4 regions of the Streptomyces sp. NPDC014907 genome follow, and region 1 is predicted to be linked to each of the others. Evidence: riboswitches for the same ligand, from Rfam matches in the RefSeq annotation. Region 1 holds a riboswitch; each other region holds the start of a gene.
The links. Region 1 has a riboswitch for cyclic di-AMP ahead of ACZ3IL_RS14255 (peptidoglycan DD-metalloendopeptidase family protein). Riboswitches for the same ligand answer to the same signal wherever they lie in the genome.
Positions count from the first base shown of each region.

Region 1 (4,484 bases):
GAACTGTTCTCGCCCGGGGTGCGGGCCGCGATGGCCGCGTACGAGCCGAAGTAGGGGCCGGCCGTGGATCTGACACTGCTCTACCGGGGGCCGCTGTCCTCCTGCGACTTCGACTGCCCGTACTGTCCCTTCGCCAAGCGCCGGGACAGCCGGGAGCAGCTGCGCGCGGACCGGGCGGCGCTCGAACGGTTCACCGGGTGGGCCGCCGCGCAGACCGGGGACCGGCTGCGCGTCCTGTTCACGCCGTGGGGCGAGGGCCTGGTGCGCTCCTGGTACCGGCGGGCCCTCGTCGAGCTGTCCCGGCTGCCGCACGTCGAACGGGTGGCGATCCAGACCAATCTGAGCTGCCGGACCGACTGGCTGGCGGAGGCGGACCGGGAGAGCGTGGCGCTCTGGTGCACGTACCACCCCGGGCAGACGGCGCCCAGGCGCTTCCTCGCCAAGTGCCGCGACCTGGCGGAGCGGGGCGTGCGGTTCAGCGTCGGCGTGGTCGGTCTTCCCGCGCACCTGGAGGACGCGCGGCGGCTGCGGGACGCGCTGCCGCCGCACGTGTACCTGTGGGTGAACGCGGCCGAGGGGCACACGTACTCCGACGCGGAGGCCGCGCGGTGGACGGAGCTCGACCCGCTCTTCCCGTACAGCCGGCATCCGCACCGCTCGGCGGGGCTGCCGTGCCGCACCGGAGAGTCGGTGATCTCGGTGGACGGCGGGGGGACGGTGCGGCGCTGCCACTTCGTCAGGGCCGAGCTGGGCAACCTGTACGACGGCTCGTACCGCGCCGCCCTGCGTCCCCGCCCCTGCCCCCTCGCCGTCTGCGACTGCCACATCGGCTACGTCCACCTGGAGACGCTGCCGCTGTACGACGTGTTCGCCGGCGGGGTCCTGGAACGGATTCCCGCCGTGCCGCCCGCTACAGGGCGATGAGGTCCCCGAGGGGCATCAGGTCGGGGCGCTTGGCCGCGACGCGGTCCCCGGAGCTCTCGCCGCGCAGCCGGCGCCCGATCCAGGGCACGAGGTGCTCCCTCGCCCACTGGATGTCGTCGCGGCGCACCTCGAGCGTGCCGCGCGGCGGGACCGGCGGCCACGCCTGGTCGGGGTCGGCGGGCACCGGGATGCCGAGGACCTGGGCGGCGCGCAGGGCGACCCGGGTGTGTCCCTCGGGCGAGAGGTGCAGGCGGTCGCCGTCCCAGGCCCGCCGGTCCTGGACGGACTTCAGGGACCACAGGTCGAGGACCGGGCAGTCGTAGCGGTCCGCGATGGCGCGGACGTGCGCGGTGTAGGTGGCGATCTTGCCGCGCAGGTGCCGGAGCAGGGGGACGTCGCGGGTGTCGAAGCCGGTGGTCACCATGACGGTCCCGACGGCGGAGGTCAGGTCGGCGACGGCGCGCTCGAAGCGCTCGGCCACGTCGTCCGGGTCGGAGCCGGGACGGATGATGTCGTTGCCGCCGGCGCAGAAGGTCACCAGGTCGGGGGCGAGTTCCTTCGCCCGGGGGACCTGTTCCGCCACGATCTGGTCGAGGAGCCGGCCCCGTACGGCCAGGTTGGCGTAGCGGAAGGAGTCGTGCTCCGGCAGCCGGTCGGCGAGCAGGACCGCGAAGCGGTCCGCCCAGCCGACGTACGTCCCGTCGGGGCCCGGGTCTCCGACGCCTTCGGTGAAGCTGTCACCGATCGCCGTGTACGACCCGAATGCGTTCATGTCTCTTGATCTCGAATCGTCTGCCACGAACGCACATCATTCCTTCTTCCGTGTGACCTACGCGACCGTAAGGAGGGGTTGACGGCGGGTGATATATGCCACCGGTAAAGATTCCGCCACGTCGGAATACGACGGCGGCCCGGTGCTTTCGCGCCGGGCCGCCGGAAAAGGGGGTTCTCGCCGTTTTCGTCAGACGGAGACGCCGTGTCCGCGCAGGTATGCCAGCGGGTCGACGTCCGAGCCGTAGCTCGGCGAGGTGCGGATCTCGAAGTGCAGGTGCGGGCCGGTGGAGTTGCCGGTGGAGCCGGAGAGGCCGATCTGCTGGCCGCCGGTGACGGACTGGCCGGCCGAGACCGCGAGGGAGGAGAGGTGGGCGTACTGCGAGTAGTTGCCGTCGGCGTGCTTGATGACGACCTCGTTGCCGTAGGAGCCGCTCCAGCCGGCGGAGACGACCGTGCCGGCGCCGACGGCGCGGACGGTGGTGCCGGAGGAGGCGATGAAGTCGACACCGGTGTGGTAGCCGGAGGACCACATGGAGCCGGAGGCGCGGTACGGGGTGGAGAAGCCGCCGGTGACGGGGGCGACCCAGCCGGTGGAGGAACCGGTCGGGGAGCCGGTGGAGCCGCCGGGGGCGTCCGTGGTGGTGGCGGCCGGGGCGGCGGCGCGGCGGGTCTCGCGGGAGGCGCGCGGGGTGTCGTCGCCCTTCCCGGAACTCCGCGTGACCGGGGCGCTCTTCGGGCCGGCGGGGGCGGAGCCCCGGGCGCCGACGGTGAGCTTCATGCCGGGCATGATGAGGGAGGGGTCCGCGCCGATGGTCCGGCGGTTGTCCTCGTACAGCTTCTGCCAGCCGCCCGTGACGTGGTGGTCGGCGGCGATCTTCGACAGGTGGTCGCCGCGGACGACGGAGTACGTCACCGGCGTGTTCCTCGCGGCGGCCGGGGCGGCCTCGGCGGGGGTGGCCTTCACCGGGACGGCCTGCACCTGGGAGGCGGCCACGACGGCCGGCGCGGGGGCGGCGGCCGGGGCGGCCTGCTCGGCGGCGTGGGCGCCCGTGGCTCCGAGGAGCGGGAGGGCGACGACGGCGCCTCCCGTGCCGGCGGCGGCGAATCCGCGGGTGAGGAGGTTGTTCTTCGGGCGGCGGTGCTTACCCTTCGCGGGCATGGATCGTTCCTCTCCGGCGCCTGCGAGGTGAGCTGTCGGGTTCGGACTGGAGATGTCCGGCCGCGTTCTCACGCGGCTTCACCCCGAGCCGTCCTGTGTCACGGGACCGGCGTACTTCCTGGGTCCCCCGCTCCTGCCACGCATGGGATGGGTGGAATTCCGGACGGTGGCAGGATTCGGCGGTCCGACCGGATTGACGGTGACGCTAGACGAGCGGGGTCGGCGCGAACAAGCCACTGCTCCGGCCCGGGATTCCCCGCTAGATCATTACGGCGGGATCACGGTCACCCTCCGTGGATGACGGTCCTTCGATTTCCCTTTGGCGTACGGAAATCACGCCGGTCCCCCGGCCACGATCCGTCACTTCTATGACGCTGCTCACGCGCCGCCTTCCATCTCCCCCTCAACCAGGGCTTGTTATACCCAAGGCCTCAATTCGGACAGTTCCCCCATTACCGTCCGAGGGGGTGCGCCACGCGCCTCCCGCCCGGATGATTGCCCCAGGAACCCGTCCCGCGCCGGACACCCGAACGCCGACCCCCAGGAGCATCCGTGACGCAGCAGTTGCCGCAGGTCCCGCCCGCCGAAGCCGTCGAGCCCGAGCTTGCGGGGGTCCGCAACTTCCGGGACGTGGGCGGCCTGCCGACGGCGGACGGGCGTGCCGTCCGCCCCGGCCGCCTCTTCCGCAGCGGCCACCTGGCCCACGCGACCGAGGCCGACGCCGCCTTCCTCGCCTCGCTCGGCCTGCACACCGTCTTCGACTTCCGCAACGAGGCCGACCGGCGGATCGAGGGCGCGGACGTCGAGCTGCCGGGCGTGCGCAACGTGAACATACCGCTCAACGACCCGGCCGACGGCAAGGAGTTCTGGAAGCTGGTGCGCGACGGCGGGATCGCACAGCTGCGGGAGGCCCTGGGCGACGGCAGGGCGGCCGCCCGGATGTCCGATTCGTACCGGAGGATGGTGGTCGAGCGAACCACGGAACACAGCCGCATCCTGCACTCCATGGCGGAGGAGAGCGTGCCGGCGCTGATGCACTGCGCGGCGGGGAAGGACCGCGCCGGGCTCGCCGTCGCGATCACCCTGCTCGCCGTCGGGGTCGACCGCGAGGCGATCGAGGCCGACTACGTGAAGTCGAACGAGCCGCACCGCCGCTACAAGGTGCGCCGCGGCTCCACCGCTCCGGACGCCATGGGGCCCGAGGTGATGGAGTTGCTGAGCCCGCTCTTCGACGCGCGCGCGGAGTACCTGCGGGCCGCCTTCGAGACGATCGACACGACCTGGGGCTCGGTGGACGCCTATCTCGCCGAGGGGCTGGGCCTGGCTCCGGAGACGCGCGAGCGGCTGCGGGAGCGCCTGCTCACGGAGGCGTAGACCCGGCGGCTCCACCCGCCCGGCGCCCGGCCTACTGGTTCTGCCCGCCCAGCATGAAGAGCAGGTAGAGGAAGCCGGCGAAGAGGTGACCGGCGATCAGGTAGGCGAAGAGGCGGAGCACCAGGCCCTTGGGGAACTTGCCCTCCCCGCGCTCCTCGCCGGTGACGGGTGCGGACTTCTCGGACATGTCGGTCCTTTCCTTGGAATGCGTCACGAAGGTCGGCGCCGGTGCGGGGTCCCGTCGCCGAGGCAC
Region 1 is NZ_JBVHEG010000004.1:453,944-458,427, forward strand. Features, by position in the region: gene ACZ3IL_RS14240 (STM4012 family radical SAM protein) at 1-54, shown strand, start outside; gene ACZ3IL_RS14245 (STM4011 family radical SAM protein) at 64-924, shown strand; gene ACZ3IL_RS14250 (SGNH/GDSL hydrolase family protein) at 911-1,723, opposite strand; gene ACZ3IL_RS14255 (peptidoglycan DD-metalloendopeptidase family protein) at 1,886-2,857, opposite strand; cyclic di-AMP (ydaO/yuaA leader) riboswitch at 2,860-3,021, opposite strand; gene ACZ3IL_RS14260 (tyrosine-protein phosphatase) at 3,410-4,231, shown strand; gene ACZ3IL_RS14265 (DUF6126 family protein) at 4,263-4,418, opposite strand; gene ACZ3IL_RS14270 (helix-turn-helix domain-containing protein) at 4,442-4,484, opposite strand, start outside.

Region 2 (4,484 bases), on a different contig from region 1:
GCCGCCGTGGAGGAGCGCGAGCTCGCCGAACTGGAGCAGCGGGTCCGCCGTTACCGGGGCAGTCGGCCGTCCCTGCCCCTGGACGGCCGGACGGTGCTGGTCGTCGACGACGGGCTGGCCACCGGAGCCACGGCCCTGGCCGCCTGCCGGGTGGTCCGCGCGCGGGGCGCGGCCCGGATCGTCCTCGCGGTCCCGGTCGCCCCGGCGGGCTGGACGGCCCGTTTCGCCGGTGAGGCCGACGAGACCGTCGGCGTCCACGCGCCGGAAGGGTTCTGGGCGGTCGGCCAGTTCTACCGGGACTTCCCGCAGACGCCGGACGCCGAGGTCGTCGCCTGCCTGGACCGGAGCCGGGCCGCGCACGCGCGCACCGGCGCGGACGCCGATGCCGGCGTTCCCGTCCCCGGGGACGCGGAGGTGCGGATACCGGTCGCCGGAACCGTTCTCGCCGGGCACCTCACCGTTCCCGAAGGGGCCCTCGGCGTCGTCCTGTTCGCCCACGGCAGCGGCAGCGGCCGCCACAGCCCCCGGAACGGGGCCGTCGCCGGGGCGCTCGGCGGTGCCGGTCTGGGGACCCTCCTGTTCGACCTGCTCACCGGGGACGAGCCGGCCGACCGGGCGCGGGTCTTCGACGTCCCGCTGCTCGCCGGCCGGCTCGCCGGAGCCACGGACTGGCTGACCGGACGGCTCGGCACGGAACTCCCGCTCGGCTACTTCGGCGCGAGCACGGGAGCGGCGGCCGCGCTGTGGGCGGCCGCCGCTCCCGGGTCCCCCGTCCGCGCCGTCGTCTCGCGCGGCGGCCGGCCGGATCTCGCCACCGAGCGCCTGGGCCGGGTACGGGCCCCGACCCTCCTGGTGGTGGGCGGCGAGGACCCTTCGGTCCTGGACCTCAACCGGCGGGCCCGGACGCTGCTGCGCTGCGAGAACCGGCTGGCCGTCGTGGAGGGCGCCACCCACCTCTTCGAGGAGCCCGGTGCCCTGGAGGAGGTAGCGGAACTCGCCGCCTCCTGGTTCACCGGGCACTTCCGGGACCCGGGCGTCAGTACGCCCCGTTGACGTTGTCGATGGAGCCGTAGCGGTCGGCCGCGTAGTTGCAGGCGGCGGTGATGTTGGCGACCGGGTCGTACAGGTCCATGGCCGTGCCCGGCACGTGGTAGGCGAGGAAGGTCGGCTCGATGACCTGGAGGAGGCCCTTCGAGGGGGTGCCGTTGACGGCGTTGATGTCCCAGTTGTTGATGGCCCGCGGGTTTCCGGAGGACTCGCGCATGACGTTGCGGTGGATGCCCTCGTAGGAACCGGGGATGCCGTGCCGGGCCATGATGTCCAGCGACTCCCGTATCCAGCCGTCGAGGTTGTCGGCGTAGCCGGTGGCGGCGACGGCCGCCGCCCGGACGGGAGCGGGGGCGGCCTGGGCGACGGCGGGAACGGCACCGGCGGCGGAGGCTCCCGTGGTGGTGGCGACGGCCGGGGTGGCGGTGCGGCGCTCGGAACGGTTCGCCCGTTCGGTCGAAGCGGACTTCTTCGCCTTCGGAGCGGTCTTCGCACCGGTCCGGCCCGTGGTCTCCGCCTGCCCGGGAACGGTCTTCGCGGAATTCCGATGAATCGTCAGTTCAAGACCGGGGTGAATGAGTGACGGATTGTCACCCACGATGCTCCGGTTGGCGCGGTAAAGGCTCTTCCAGCCTCCCTGAATTCCCTTCTTCCGGGCGATCAGGGAAAGCGAGTCACCGTTTGTGACGGTGTAGGTGCGCGAGGCGGCCGGCGCGGCGGGAGCGGTGGCGGCAGCCGGTGCGGCGGGGGCGGTGAACACCGTGGCCGCGGTGCCCGGCGTTCCGGCGGCGGGCGCGGCGCCGGCCGTGGCGGGGACGATGAGCGGCAGGGTCAGAGCGGCCCCACCGGTGCCGATCAGGGCCATACCACGGGAGATGGGGGTGCGGCGGGGGCGGCGGTGCTTGCCGTGTGCGGGCATGACGGATTCCTCTCCGGCGCCTGCGGGGTGAGCTGTCGGGTTCGGACGGGAGGTGTCCGGCCGCGAGCACGCGGCTTCACCCCGAGCCGCTCCGGGGATTCCGGAACGGCGTATTCGTGGGTCCCCCGCTCCTGCCGTCGGGTGAAAAGGGAGGTGTGCCGAGCGGCGGCAGGATTAGGCGTTCCGCTCGAATGGAGGTGACCGTAGGCCAGTAATGCGAGGAATAACAAGAGGATCAAAGCGGTGCTCTCCGGAAAAGGATCACCGAATTCGTTCGGCCCAAGATCGACCGGGTCCCGGGGGTCCCGAACTTCCTTGTGCGGCACGGGGGCGCGGGGCGCGCGGCGGACGGCGGGACGCGCAGAGTGAGTCGCGTCACCCGGAGGTCTATGTCCTGTATGCCCCGTAATTCCATTGATTGCCATAAAGGGGGAGGAAAGGTCCTTGCGATTCGCCGACCGTTCGGGGGGTGCTTTATTTACATCTCATGACACGTCGGGTCATAACTGGCAAAACGGTCATTTCTCCTGAAGGATGGAGGGCCCGACCCAGGAGCCGCCCCGATGCCCCCCTCCGCCCCCTCGCTCGGTCCCGCCCCCCTGACCGCCCCCGACGCCCTCGACCGCGAGGCGGTCGCCCTCTACGAGAGCGCCGCCTGGCGGCGGTTCGTCGCCGACTGGACGGCCGGGGAGGAACCCGCACCCGGCCCGCCGGAGGAGCGGAACTGGCGGGACCTGCTCAGCGTGCCGGTGGACCGGCTCGTGGCCGAGGCGCTCGACGCGCTGCCGGCGCCCCTCCCCGCCGAGCGCCGCCTTCCCGGGCGGCTCGGGGCCGTGCTGCCGGACCGCCTGCACGCCTGGCGCCGCATCGGCCAGGCCGAACTGCGCCCCTCGGTCCACCTCGGCTACGCGCGCCTCGTCCTGACGGAGTGGGGCTGGCAGAACGCCCCGTACAAACTGCGGAACAGGCGTGGGGCCCGGTGCGTCTGCGGAGCCCTCCTCGCCGCCCACCGCCTCGGCTACGGCGGCGCGGACACCATGAACGAGGCCGCCGCCTGGATCATGACCGAACTCCGGTCGCGGGGATGGCGGGACCTCATCGGCCCGTGGAACCGCGCCCCCGGCCGTACGGCCGCCGACGCGGTGGCCCTCCTCGACGCCGCCATCCACCGCGCCGCGCACGCCGGCCGCTGACGCCGCCCCGGGGCGGGCCCCGCGCCCGGGTGCCGGGTCGGCCGCCGGTGCTCGGTTTCCGGTCCCGGGGCGGCCGGTGCGCCGACGTGACCGGCTCCCGCCGATGCCGATGCCGACGAGGACCGTGAGGCCGTACCGGCCGCTCCGGTGGGCCACGGTGTCCGGGAAGGCCCCGGCGGCGGACCCCTGCGGTCCACGGGAATCGCGCCCCGCCCCTCGTGCCGTGGCGCGCCCCGGCGGCACGACGACGGGGGAGGGGCGGCCGAAGGCGCACGCCCGCGCGGTGACCGACGGGCCGCCGGCCGGAAGCCCCGGTGTCCCCGGCCGGCGGTCGATCCGGCCGCGCACCGGTGGCGAAGTCGGTGTCAGACGGTGAGGACCCGCACCCCGGCCTCGGTGAACTGGGCGACCGCCTCCGGGGAGATGCCGGTGTCCGTCACCAGGACGTCGACCCGGTCCAGACCGCAGATCCGCGCGAACGCCCGGCGGCCCGTCTTCGAGGAGTCGGTCACCACGACGACCCGGCTCGCCCGCTCCGCGAAGAGCCTGCTGATGCTCGCCTCGTCCTCGTGGTGCGCCATCGCGCCCAGTTCGGCGCCGATCCCGTCGACGCCGAGGATCACCACGTCGAGCACGACCTCGTCGAGCACCCCGGCCGCCAGCGGGCCGACCAGCTCGTAGGTCTGCGGGCGCGCGACACCGCCCGTGGCGACGATCTTGATCTGCGGGCGCACCGCCAGCTCGCCCGCGATGTTGAGGGCGTTGGTGACCACGGTCAGCGCCGGAGCCGCGGGCGCCGCCGGTCCCGGGGCCTCGGCGCGCCCGCCCGCGAACCGCAGCGCCAGCGTCCGCGCCACCTCCGTCGTCGTCGTGCCGCCGTTGAGCCCGACGACCTCGCCGGGCGCGACCAGACCGGCCGCGGTCTCCGCGATCCGCTTCTTCTCCGGCGCGTGCCGCGCCGACTTGTACCGCAGGGGGAGTTCGTACGACACGCCGTGCGCGACCGCACCGCCCCGCGTCCGCACGAGGAGCTGCCGCTCGGCGAGCTCGTCGAGGTCCCGGCGGATCGTGGCCGCGGAGACGTCGAGCGCCGCCGCCGCCTCCTCCACCTCGATCCTTCCCGAGGCCGCCAGTAGTTCGAGGAGCGTGTTCCACCGCTCGTGCTTGGACATGGGTCCCTCCCTCCCGGTCGTGCGAGCGTCCGATTCTAGCTGCCGGAGGGTGAGGGATCTGGAAACAGCGTGCATGTTTCTGCTTGAATGACCTCGGCTTCAAGCATGTTCGTTCAACATCTCGCAGTCTTTCTTGCAAGGAGACCGGCATGA
Region 2 is NZ_JBVHEG010000005.1:304,993-309,476, reverse strand. Features, by position in the region: gene ACZ3IL_RS16560 (phosphoribosyltransferase family protein) at 1-1,053, shown strand, start outside; gene ACZ3IL_RS16555 (LysM peptidoglycan-binding domain-containing protein) at 1,037-1,966, opposite strand; cyclic di-AMP (ydaO/yuaA leader) riboswitch at 1,971-2,154, opposite strand; gene ACZ3IL_RS16550 (DUF6197 family protein) at 2,530-3,159, shown strand; gene ACZ3IL_RS16545 (DeoR/GlpR family DNA-binding transcription regulator) at 3,525-4,331, opposite strand; gene ACZ3IL_RS16540 (SIS domain-containing protein) at 4,481-4,484, shown strand, end outside.
Region 2: linked by a shared signal. The riboswitch ahead of ACZ3IL_RS16555 (LysM peptidoglycan-binding domain-containing protein) and the one ahead of ACZ3IL_RS14255 (peptidoglycan DD-metalloendopeptidase family protein) in region 1 are both predicted to bind cyclic di-AMP.

Region 3 (4,484 bases), on a different contig from region 1:
TCCTCGCGGGGCAGCGGGACACGTCCGCCGCCCTGCGCACCCACCTCGCCCTCCTGGAACAGGAGCGCGAGCGCCTCGAGCGCCGGATCGCGTCGGTGCGGACCACCCTCCACAAGACCGAGAACGGAGAAGAACTCATGGCCGAAGAAGTGTTCGACGGTTTCGATCACGCGCGGTACGAGGAGGAGGTCACCCGGCGCTGGGGCCGGGAGGCGTACGAGAGCGGCGACCGCTGGTGGCGCTCGCTCGACGCCGGGCGGAAGCAGGCGTTCATGGACGAGCAGGCCGGCATCGCCCGCGACTTCGGGAAGGCGGCGCGGGACGGCCTGGCGGCCGGCAGCGACGAGGTGCAGGCCATCGTGCGGCGCCAGATCGCCTGGCTGTCGGCCACCACGACGCCGACCAGGGAGTACGTGATCGGTCTCGGCCGGATGTACGTCGACGACCCCCGTTTCGCGGAGAACTACGACAAGCACGGCGAGGGCACCGCCGTGCTCGTCCGGGACGCGATGGAGATCTACGCCGAACGGAACATGTAGGTCCACCGCCTCAGGCACCCGGGCCCCACCCCGGTCGGCCTCCGCCACCCGCCACCCGCCACCCGCCACTCGCCACCCCGGCCCCGACACCCGGGCCCCACTCCCGCCACCCCGGCCCCGGCACTCGGGCCCCACTCCCGTCCCCCCGGGGCCCCGTCGCCCCGGTACGCCACTCGGCCGTACGGAAGTCGCCGTTCCCCGGCGCGGCGGCCACCCTGAGGAGGGTGCGGCGCGGTGTGGGGCCGCGAGCGGTCGGACCGGGCAGGAGAGTTCAGGTGGGGCACCCCCTAGGAGCGGCGGACCACGGGCGGCGGGACGCCGGGGGCGGTGCCCGGCGGGGCGGTGAGGGCGTGCCCGCGTACGGCGGCGCCCGGTGGTTCATCCGCGTGCTGCCGCTACTGATCATCGTGGGCGGTGTCGTCTTCGACCTGACGACCCCCGCCCCGTACACCGCCTCCCCGATGCTCGCCGCCGCCCCGCTGGTCGCCGCGCCCTTCTTCTCCCTGCTCATGACCCTGCTCACCGGGATCGCCGCCGTTCTCGCCTCGGTCGGGCTCTACCTCGGCAACGACGACGTGACCCGCGCCCCGGCCGTCGCCGAGACCCTGACCGTGTTCACGGTCTCCGGGCTCGCCCTCTTCATCAACCGCGTGGTGCGCCGCAGCAGCAAACGGCTCGCGTCGGCCCGGGTCATCGCGGAGAACGCGCAGAAGGCGGTGCTGCCGACGCCCCCCGAACGGATCGGCGGACTCGTGTGCGCCGCCCGCTACGAGGCGGCGCAGGCGGACGCGTTCGTCGGCGGCGACCTCTTCGCCGTACAGGACACCCCCTACGGGGTGCGACTCGTGGTCGGGGACGTGCGGGGCAAGGGGATGGAGGCGGTCGAGGCCGTCGCCGTCGTCATCGGGGCCTTCCGGGAGGCGGCCGAGCAGGAACGGACCCTGGAGGGCGTGGCGCAGCGGCTCGAACGGGCGCTGACCCGGGAGGGCACCCGGCGGGAGGGCCTGGACGCCGTCGAGGGGTTCACCACGGCCGTCCTGGCCGAGATCCCGCGCGCCGGCGGCAGCGGCACCTTCGACGGGTTCGTGCGGGTCGTCAACCGGGGGCACCCGCCCCCGCTGGTGCTGCACGGGGACGGACGGGTCGAACCGGTGGACCCGAGCCGGCCGGCGCTGCCGCTCGGCATGGGGGACCTGGCGTCGTGGCCGGACCGGGCCGAGGCGCGCGCGTACCCGCCGGGCACGACGCTGCTCTTCTACACCGACGGCCTCTCGGAGGCGCGGGACGGGGCCGGCGTCTTCTACGACCCGGTGGCGCGGCTGGCCGGACGGATCTTCCCCGGGCCCGAGGAACTGCTCGACGCGCTCGTGGGCGACGTGCGCCGCCACACGGGCGGCGGGGCGACGGACGACATGGCGCTGCTCGCGCTGAGCCGACCCGGGGAGGGACAGCCGGAACGGCGCCGGACGATGCCGGTGGTGCATCCGGGCGGAGGAGGTCACCACCCGTAGTCGAGAGGTGTCACTGGGATAACGATTGACAAAACGTCAGATCGCAGGGGGTTTGGAGATCCTCCGTCGCGCCCTGCTGAAGGGAGGTCAAGTCGGGACACTTCCTGCCAATTCAATGAATGATCAAGGAGAGCGGCTTGGAAACGGGGCCTCCTGTCTATTAACGTTCGATAACGCAGCGCGGTCGTCCCAGCCGTCGCAAGAGACGGCGCCGCGCGCGTGCGCCGAATCCCGAAAGGGAACCGGGGAACCACCATTTGGGGTGAATCGAGCCCGCCGCGCCCGTGCGGCGTGCCCGTAGGAGACCTTCCTGCTCCGAACCCGTCAGCTAACCCGGTAGGCGAGAAGGAAGGAAAGGAGTGCGCCTCCGTGGCGTCCAACCCCCCTGCCCCCGAAGCCCCCTTCGATGCCTTCGGTGGTGGTGCGGCCCCCTCCGCCCCCGACACCGAGTGGAACCCCACCGAGGATTCCCTGCGTGACCGGAACCGCTCCGGCGGCCGGCACCGGGTCGTCAAGCAGCGCTCCAACTTCGCCCGTTCCTCCACCGTCCTCGGCGTCGGCGTCATCGCGGCCGTCGGCGCGGGCGGCCTCGCCACCGCGCAGGACAAGCCGCCGGTGGCCATCTCGCTCCCGGACCTCCCGGACCTCGACCTGCCGGACGCCCACGACCTGCCCGGCGTCGGCTCCCTCCTGCCCGAGGAGGAGCGGGAGACGGTCGCCGAGGACCGCGTCAACCCGAACCCGCTGACCTCCACCGCCTACACCACCGGGACCGGCGAGCGGACCGGACAGGTCACGCGGGCCGCCCTGAAGACCGGGGCCCCGAGCACCGCCGACGCGGGCGAGGCGCTGCGCGCCCGCATCCTCCAGCAGGCCGAGCAGCAGCAGGCCTCCGCCGACGCCGCCGAGAGGATCGCGGCGGAGAAGGCGGCGGCGGAGAAGGCCGCGGCGGAGGCGAAGGCCAAGGCGGACGCGGCGGCGAAGGCGGCCGCCGAGGCGGAGGCGAAGGCCGAGGCGGAGGCCAGGGCGAAGGCGGAGGCCGCGGCCGAGGCGAAGGCCGAGGCCGAGCGCCTCGCCCGGCTCGCCGCGAGCTACTCGCTCCCCCTCTCCTCGTACTCCGTCACCGCGACCTACATGCAGTCCGGTTCGATGTGGTCCTCCGGGTACCACACGGGCCTCGACTTCGCGGCGCCCACCGGCACCCCGCTCAAGGCGGTCCACGGCGCCACCGTGAAGTCGGCGGCCTGGTCCGGTTCCTACGGCTACCGGATCGTCCTGGAGCTGGAGGACGGCACCGAGGTCTGGTACTGCCACCTGTCGTCCATGACGGTCGGCACGGGCCAGACCGTGTCCACCGGCGAGACCATCGGCCGCGTCGGCGCCACCGGCAACGTCTCCGGCGCCCACCTCCACCTGGAGGTGCACCCCGGCGGGGGCGGCGGCGTCGACCCGGGCGCGTGGCTGCGCTCGAAGGGCCTCACGGTCTGAGGACCCGGCGCCCGTGGCCCGAGGTCCCGGGCCCGCCCCGGCCGGGACCCCTCGCGGGGGCGCCGGCGGTCTATCCGCGGTACGGGTTGTAGTCGCCGTAGTCCAGGTACTGCGGCGGCGTCCACACCCGTCCCGTCGCCCGGGCCGCGTACGTCAGCGCGGGCGAGGCGACCGCGCGGCGCTGCCACAGGTGGTGCAGCAGTTCCCGTTCGCGGGCCGCGAAGTCGGGACCGGCCGTGCCGCGCCGGGCCCGGTCGCGCAGGAACGCGAGGGTCGTCGCGAAGGACTCGTACTCGCCGACGGCCCGGGCGGCCCGCTTGCCGTACGTCCGGGCGGCGACCGTGCGGGCGGTCCGGCGGGCCCGCATCGAGGAGAGGGCGAGCGGTTCGGCGGGGGAGAGCCAGCCGGCCGCCGCGTACGCCGGGAGCTCCCCGGCTATCGTCCGCAGCTCCCGCTGCCGGCTCCACACCGCGAGCCAGGTCAGCAGCCCGAAGGCGGGCATCATGAGCGCCCCGTAGACCGCGTAGAAGGCCAGGGCGCCCCCGAAGGTGACGGAGCCGTTCCAGGCGGCGTGCATGCCCATGGCGAGCAGCAGTCCGGCCAGGGGCAGCAGGACGCGGCGGAGCCGCCGGCCGCGCGGGGCGAGCGCGGCGAGACCGAATCCGAGACCGGTGAACACGGTGAACAGCGGATGCGCGAACGGCGACATCACGGCCCGTACGAAGAAGGTCCCGACGGTCACCGCGCCGATGCCGGGGGCGCCGATCTCCTGGTCCTCGCCGAAGGCGTTGCCGAGGTAGAGGATGTTCTCGGTGAAGGCGAAGCCGGTCGCGGTGAAGCCGGCGACGACCACGCCGTCGACGAGGCCGTTGAAGTTCCGCCGGCGGAAGAGGAAGAGCAGCAGGATCGCGGCGGCCTTCGCGCTCTCCTCCACCACGGGGGCGAC
Region 3 is NZ_JBVHEG010000003.1:20,201-24,684, reverse strand. Features, by position in the region: gene ACZ3IL_RS09295 (MerR family transcriptional regulator) at 1-539, shown strand, start outside; gene ACZ3IL_RS09290 (PP2C family protein-serine/threonine phosphatase) at 815-2,050, shown strand; cyclic di-AMP (ydaO/yuaA leader) riboswitch at 2,263-2,408, shown strand; gene ACZ3IL_RS09285 (M23 family metallopeptidase) at 2,420-3,538, shown strand; gene ACZ3IL_RS09280 (PrsW family intramembrane metalloprotease) at 3,609-4,484, opposite strand, start outside.
Region 3: linked by a shared signal. The riboswitch ahead of ACZ3IL_RS09285 (M23 family metallopeptidase) and the one ahead of ACZ3IL_RS14255 (peptidoglycan DD-metalloendopeptidase family protein) in region 1 are both predicted to bind cyclic di-AMP.

Region 4 (4,484 bases), on a different contig from region 1:
ACGGCGTCCAGCGTCTCGGTCAGCGAACCGATCTGGTTGACCTTGACGAGCAGGGCGTTGGCGCTGCCCTCCTCGATGCCGCGGGCCAGGCGCTCCGGGTTGGTGACGAACAGGTCGTCGCCGACGAGCTGCACCTTGGAGCCGAGCTTGTCGGTGATGGCCTTCCAGCCGGCCCAGTCGTCCTCGAACAGCGGGTCCTCGATGGAGACCAGCGGGTACGCGGAGACCAGCTCCTCGTAGTACTCGGTCATCTCGGCGGCCGAGCGGGACTTGCCCTCGAACTCGTACGAGCCGTCCTTGTAGAACTCGGAGGCGGCGCAGTCGAGGGCGAGCGCGATGTCCTTGCCCGGGACGTAGCCGGCTTCCTTGATCGCCTCGAGGATGAGGTCGAGGGCGGCGCGGTTGGACTCCAGGTTCGGGGCGAAGCCGCCCTCGTCGCCGAGGCCGGTGGAGAGGCCCTTGCGCTTCAGGACGGCCTTGAGGGTGTGGTAGACCTCGGTGCCCCAGCGCAGGGCCTCGGAGAAGGACTCCGCGCCGATCGGGGCGATCATGAACTCCTGGATGTCCACGTTGGAGTCGGCGTGCGACCCGCCGTTCAGGATGTTCATCATCGGAACGGGCAGCAGGTGCGCGTTCGGGCCGCCCAGGTAGCGGAAGAGCGGGAGGTCGCTGGCCTCGGAGGCGGCGTGCGCGACGGCGAGGGAGACGCCGAGGATGGCGTTGGCGCCGAGCGAGGACTTGTCCGGGGTGGCGTCCAGGTCGAACATGGCCTGGTCGATCAGGCGCTGCTCGGTGGCGTCGTAGCCGACCAGCTCGGGGCCGATCTGCTCGATGACGGCGAGGACGGCCTTCTCGACGCCCTTGCCCTGGTAGCGGTCGGGGTCACCGTCGCGGAGCTCGAGGGCCTCGAACGCACCGGTGGAGGCGCCGGACGGAACGGCAGCACGGCCGGTGCTGCCGTCGTCGAGGCCGACCTCGACCTCGACCGTGGGGTTGCCTCGGGAGTCCAGGATTTCCCGGGCTACGACGACGTCGATGGACGGCACGAGCATCTCCTTCTGGGATGTGACGCTGGATGTGACGCAAGGTCGGTGCGGGGTCGCTCGGCCTTGCGGCAAGAGCCTAACCGTCCCGGGGGCTCCGGTCGGCCGGGCGCCCGCACCCTGGGACGAAAAAGGACCCAAGGGTACGCACAAGGTGAGGAATCACCCCGTATCTACCGGCCGGTAACCCTTGAACGGCCCGCACTCCCGTACGGAGGGGGCCCCGTACGGACCCGCGCGGAGCGGCCGGGAAAAGGGGGAACCCCGGCCCGGCGCGCACGGGGGAGGGCGCGCCGGACCGGGGTGGTCACCGCGGGAGGGCCGTCGGGGCCGCGTGAGCCGCCGGACTCACGCGACCCGCCGGACTCACTTCAGGTGGAGCTGCTGGCCCGGGTAGATCAGGTCGGCGTTCTCGACGACGTCCTTGTTCAGCTCGAAGAGCTCGGCCCAGCCGCCCTCGACGCCCTGCGCCGCGGCGATCCTGCTGAGGGTGTCGCCGGTGACGACCTTGTACTCGCCGTCGCCCTTCCTGACCGTCTCGCCGGTCGGGGTGATGACGGTCTTCCTGGCGGACTGCGGAGCGGCGTGGCGCTTCTCGGCCTTCTTCGGGACCTGGCGCTGCTCGCTGCGGGTGGTCGGCTGCTCGGCCGAGCGCTTCTGCGTCCGCTGCTTCTTCGCGGGCTTCTCCTGCTCCGTCGCGCTCTCGGCGGAGCCGCCGTACGAGGCGCCCGAGAGGCCGACGCCGCAGTGCGGCCAGGCGCCCTTGCCCTGGCCCGCGAGGACCTTCTCGGCGACGGCGATCTGCTGGGACTTCGAGGCCTGGTCGGCCCGCGGGGCGTAGGCGGTGCCGCCGTACGCGGCCCAGGTGGAGGACGTGAACTGAAGGCCGCCGTAGAAGCCGTTGCCGGTGTTGATGGACCAGTTGCCACCGGACTCGCACTGGGCGACGCGGTCCCACTCGGAGGCCGTGGCGGCCGAGGCGGCGCCCGCGGTCATCAGCGGGGCGGCGACGGCGACACCGGTGACGCCGACGAGCGCGGCGACCTGGGTGGCCTTGGAGGGACGGCGGTGTTTGCCCTTGGCGGAAAACAGCATGGAGTTTCTCCTCACCGACGCCTGCGAGGTGAGCTGTCGGGTTCGGGCCAATGAGTTGCCCGGCCGCGTGTCCTAGCACGCGGCTTCACCCCAAGCCGATCGTCGGCCGTCTGTCTCAACGGCCGGGGCCGGCGCTTACCTTGGTTCCCCCGCTCCTGCCTTCGGCGCTTGCGCGACGACTGTTCCCGTCGACCGACGGCAGGATTCGGCGTTTCGGTCGATGGGGCCCGCGGTGGCGAGCGGTGACGACCGTACGCACAGACCGCCCCGAAGTTCAAAGAGGCTCATATGACTAATTTCGCCTCTCCTTGCACACCGCCGGGGCCCGTTTGCGCAGGTGAGAGGTGACGGAAGCAGAGCTTCCGGACACGACACGCCAGTTGGGGCAAAGAGACCCATGTCTCACTCGCATGGATTCGGACATAAGCCCGCGAACTACCCCGCCGCCGACGTCGGAGCCGTCGTCAGATCGAGGTTCTGACCAGGGAGGATGAGGTCCGGATCGGTCCCCACGGTCCGCTTGTTGGCGTCGTAGAGGGCGGTCCACCCTCCGGGGAGTTCGTTCGCCCGTGCGATGTCCGAAAGGCTGTCACCCGGACGCACGACGTATTCACCCGAAGAGCCCTGACTGTCCGTTACGCTCGAATCCCTCACCCCGTCGGTGACGGGGGTGCCCGTGGGGTTTTCGGCGAGCTTGTCCGTACCCGAGGCGTGTCTGCCGGATTCGATCGATTCGCCCGTCTTGGGGCTTTCCTCCGGTGCGGCACCGCCCCGGTGCTTGCCGGTGCCGGGCGCGACCGACGTCCCGTCACCCTCCGGCGTACCGGGCGTAACAGACGTATCGGGCGTAACGGGCGCGAGGGAGCCGCCGGGCGCGGTCGGACCCACCGGCGCGGACGGGGCCGTGGACCCGGTCGATCCTGTCGGCGCGGACGGCGTGGCGGGAGCCGACGGCACGGCCGGGGTGGTGGTCGCCGCCGGCGCGCCCGGCGTCGTGGGCGTGACGGGGACGGCCGGGGGCGCGGAGCTCTCGGCCGCCCCGGGCGCCGTGGTCTCCGGGGTGGCGGCGGGGGCGCCCGAGCCGCCCGTGTTCCAGCCCGACTCGGGGACGGGCTTCACGGCGGGCGCGGGAACGGTGGCCGGGCCCGGGTCCACCCCGGCGGACCTCCCGTCGTTCGTCAGGCCCGCGATCGGCGCGCAGGTGGCCCACTCGGCGCTGCCCCCGGCGAGGGCCTTCTCGGCCACCGCGATCTGCTGGGCGCGGCTGGCCAGGTCGGGGCTGGGCGCGTACGCCAGACCGCCGTGGCGCTCCCAGCTCTCCTGGGTGAGCTGGAGTCCGCCGTACATCCCGTTGCCGGTGTTGGCGCTCCACTGTCCCCCGGACTCGCACTCGGCGACCCGGTCCCAGGTGGCGGAGTCGGCGGCGGAGGCGGAACCGGTGGCGAGCAGCGGCAGTGCCATGGCCGATCCGGTCACCCCTGCGGCGACGACGAGGGCGGGGGCCTGACGGGGGCGACGGTGTCGTCCGTTCCCGGAACGCATAGGAGCGCCTTTCGCGTGACGGCTGAGACTGCCGCGAAACGTAGCCGCATTCGAACGTCCGTCACAAGTCGATGGCTCCCCGATCACGTGAAGATCACATTTCTGACACGCCGTCAGTGGGGAGGAGCCGCGCGGAGGGGGAGAACTCCACCGGAAGCGTGCGCAATCCACGCATGATGAGCCCTCCGCGCCACCGCAGTCCGGCCGGGTCGACGGCCGCCTCCAGGTCCGGCAGGCGGGTCAACAGGGTTGCCAGCGCCGTCTGTCCCTCGAGACGGGCGAGCGGCGCGCCCAGGCAGTAGTGGATGCCGTGCCCGTACCCGAGGTGCTGGTTGTCGCGCCGGGCGAGGTCGAGCGTGTCGGGCCCGTCGAACCGCTCCGGGTCCCGGTCGGCGGCGGCGAGCACCACGAGCACCGGGTCCCCCGCCGGGATCTCCTGCCCGCCGATGGTCAGCGGCCGCGTCGCGTACCGCCAGGTCGCCATCTCCACGGGCCCGTCGTACCGCAGCAGCTCCTCGATCCCGGTCTCCAGGAGGCCGGTCTCCCCGGCGGCCAGGGACGCCTGCAGCCGTTCCCGCTGCCCGGGGTTGCGCAGCAGCGCGTAGAGCCCGTTCCCGATCAGGTTCACGGTGGTCTCGAAGCCCGCGAAGAGGAGGATGAAGGCCATGGCGGCGGCCTCGTTCTCGGTGAGGTGCTCGCCGTGGTCGGAGGCGCGGATGAGCCCCGAGATCAGGTCGTCCCCCTCTTCTTGTTCTTGACGCAGGCCCTCGCGCTTGCGGTGGATCAGCTCCGCGAGATAGCCGC
Region 4 is NZ_JBVHEG010000006.1:293,325-297,808, reverse strand. Features, by position in the region: gene eno (phosphopyruvate hydratase) at 1-1,052, opposite strand, end outside; gene ACZ3IL_RS19065 (transglycosylase family protein) at 1,410-2,138, opposite strand; cyclic di-AMP (ydaO/yuaA leader) riboswitch at 2,142-2,315, opposite strand; gene ACZ3IL_RS19060 (LysM peptidoglycan-binding domain-containing protein) at 2,574-3,680, opposite strand; gene ACZ3IL_RS19055 (cytochrome P450 family protein) at 3,775-4,484, opposite strand, start outside.
Region 4: linked by a shared signal. The riboswitch ahead of ACZ3IL_RS19065 (transglycosylase family protein) and the one ahead of ACZ3IL_RS14255 (peptidoglycan DD-metalloendopeptidase family protein) in region 1 are both predicted to bind cyclic di-AMP.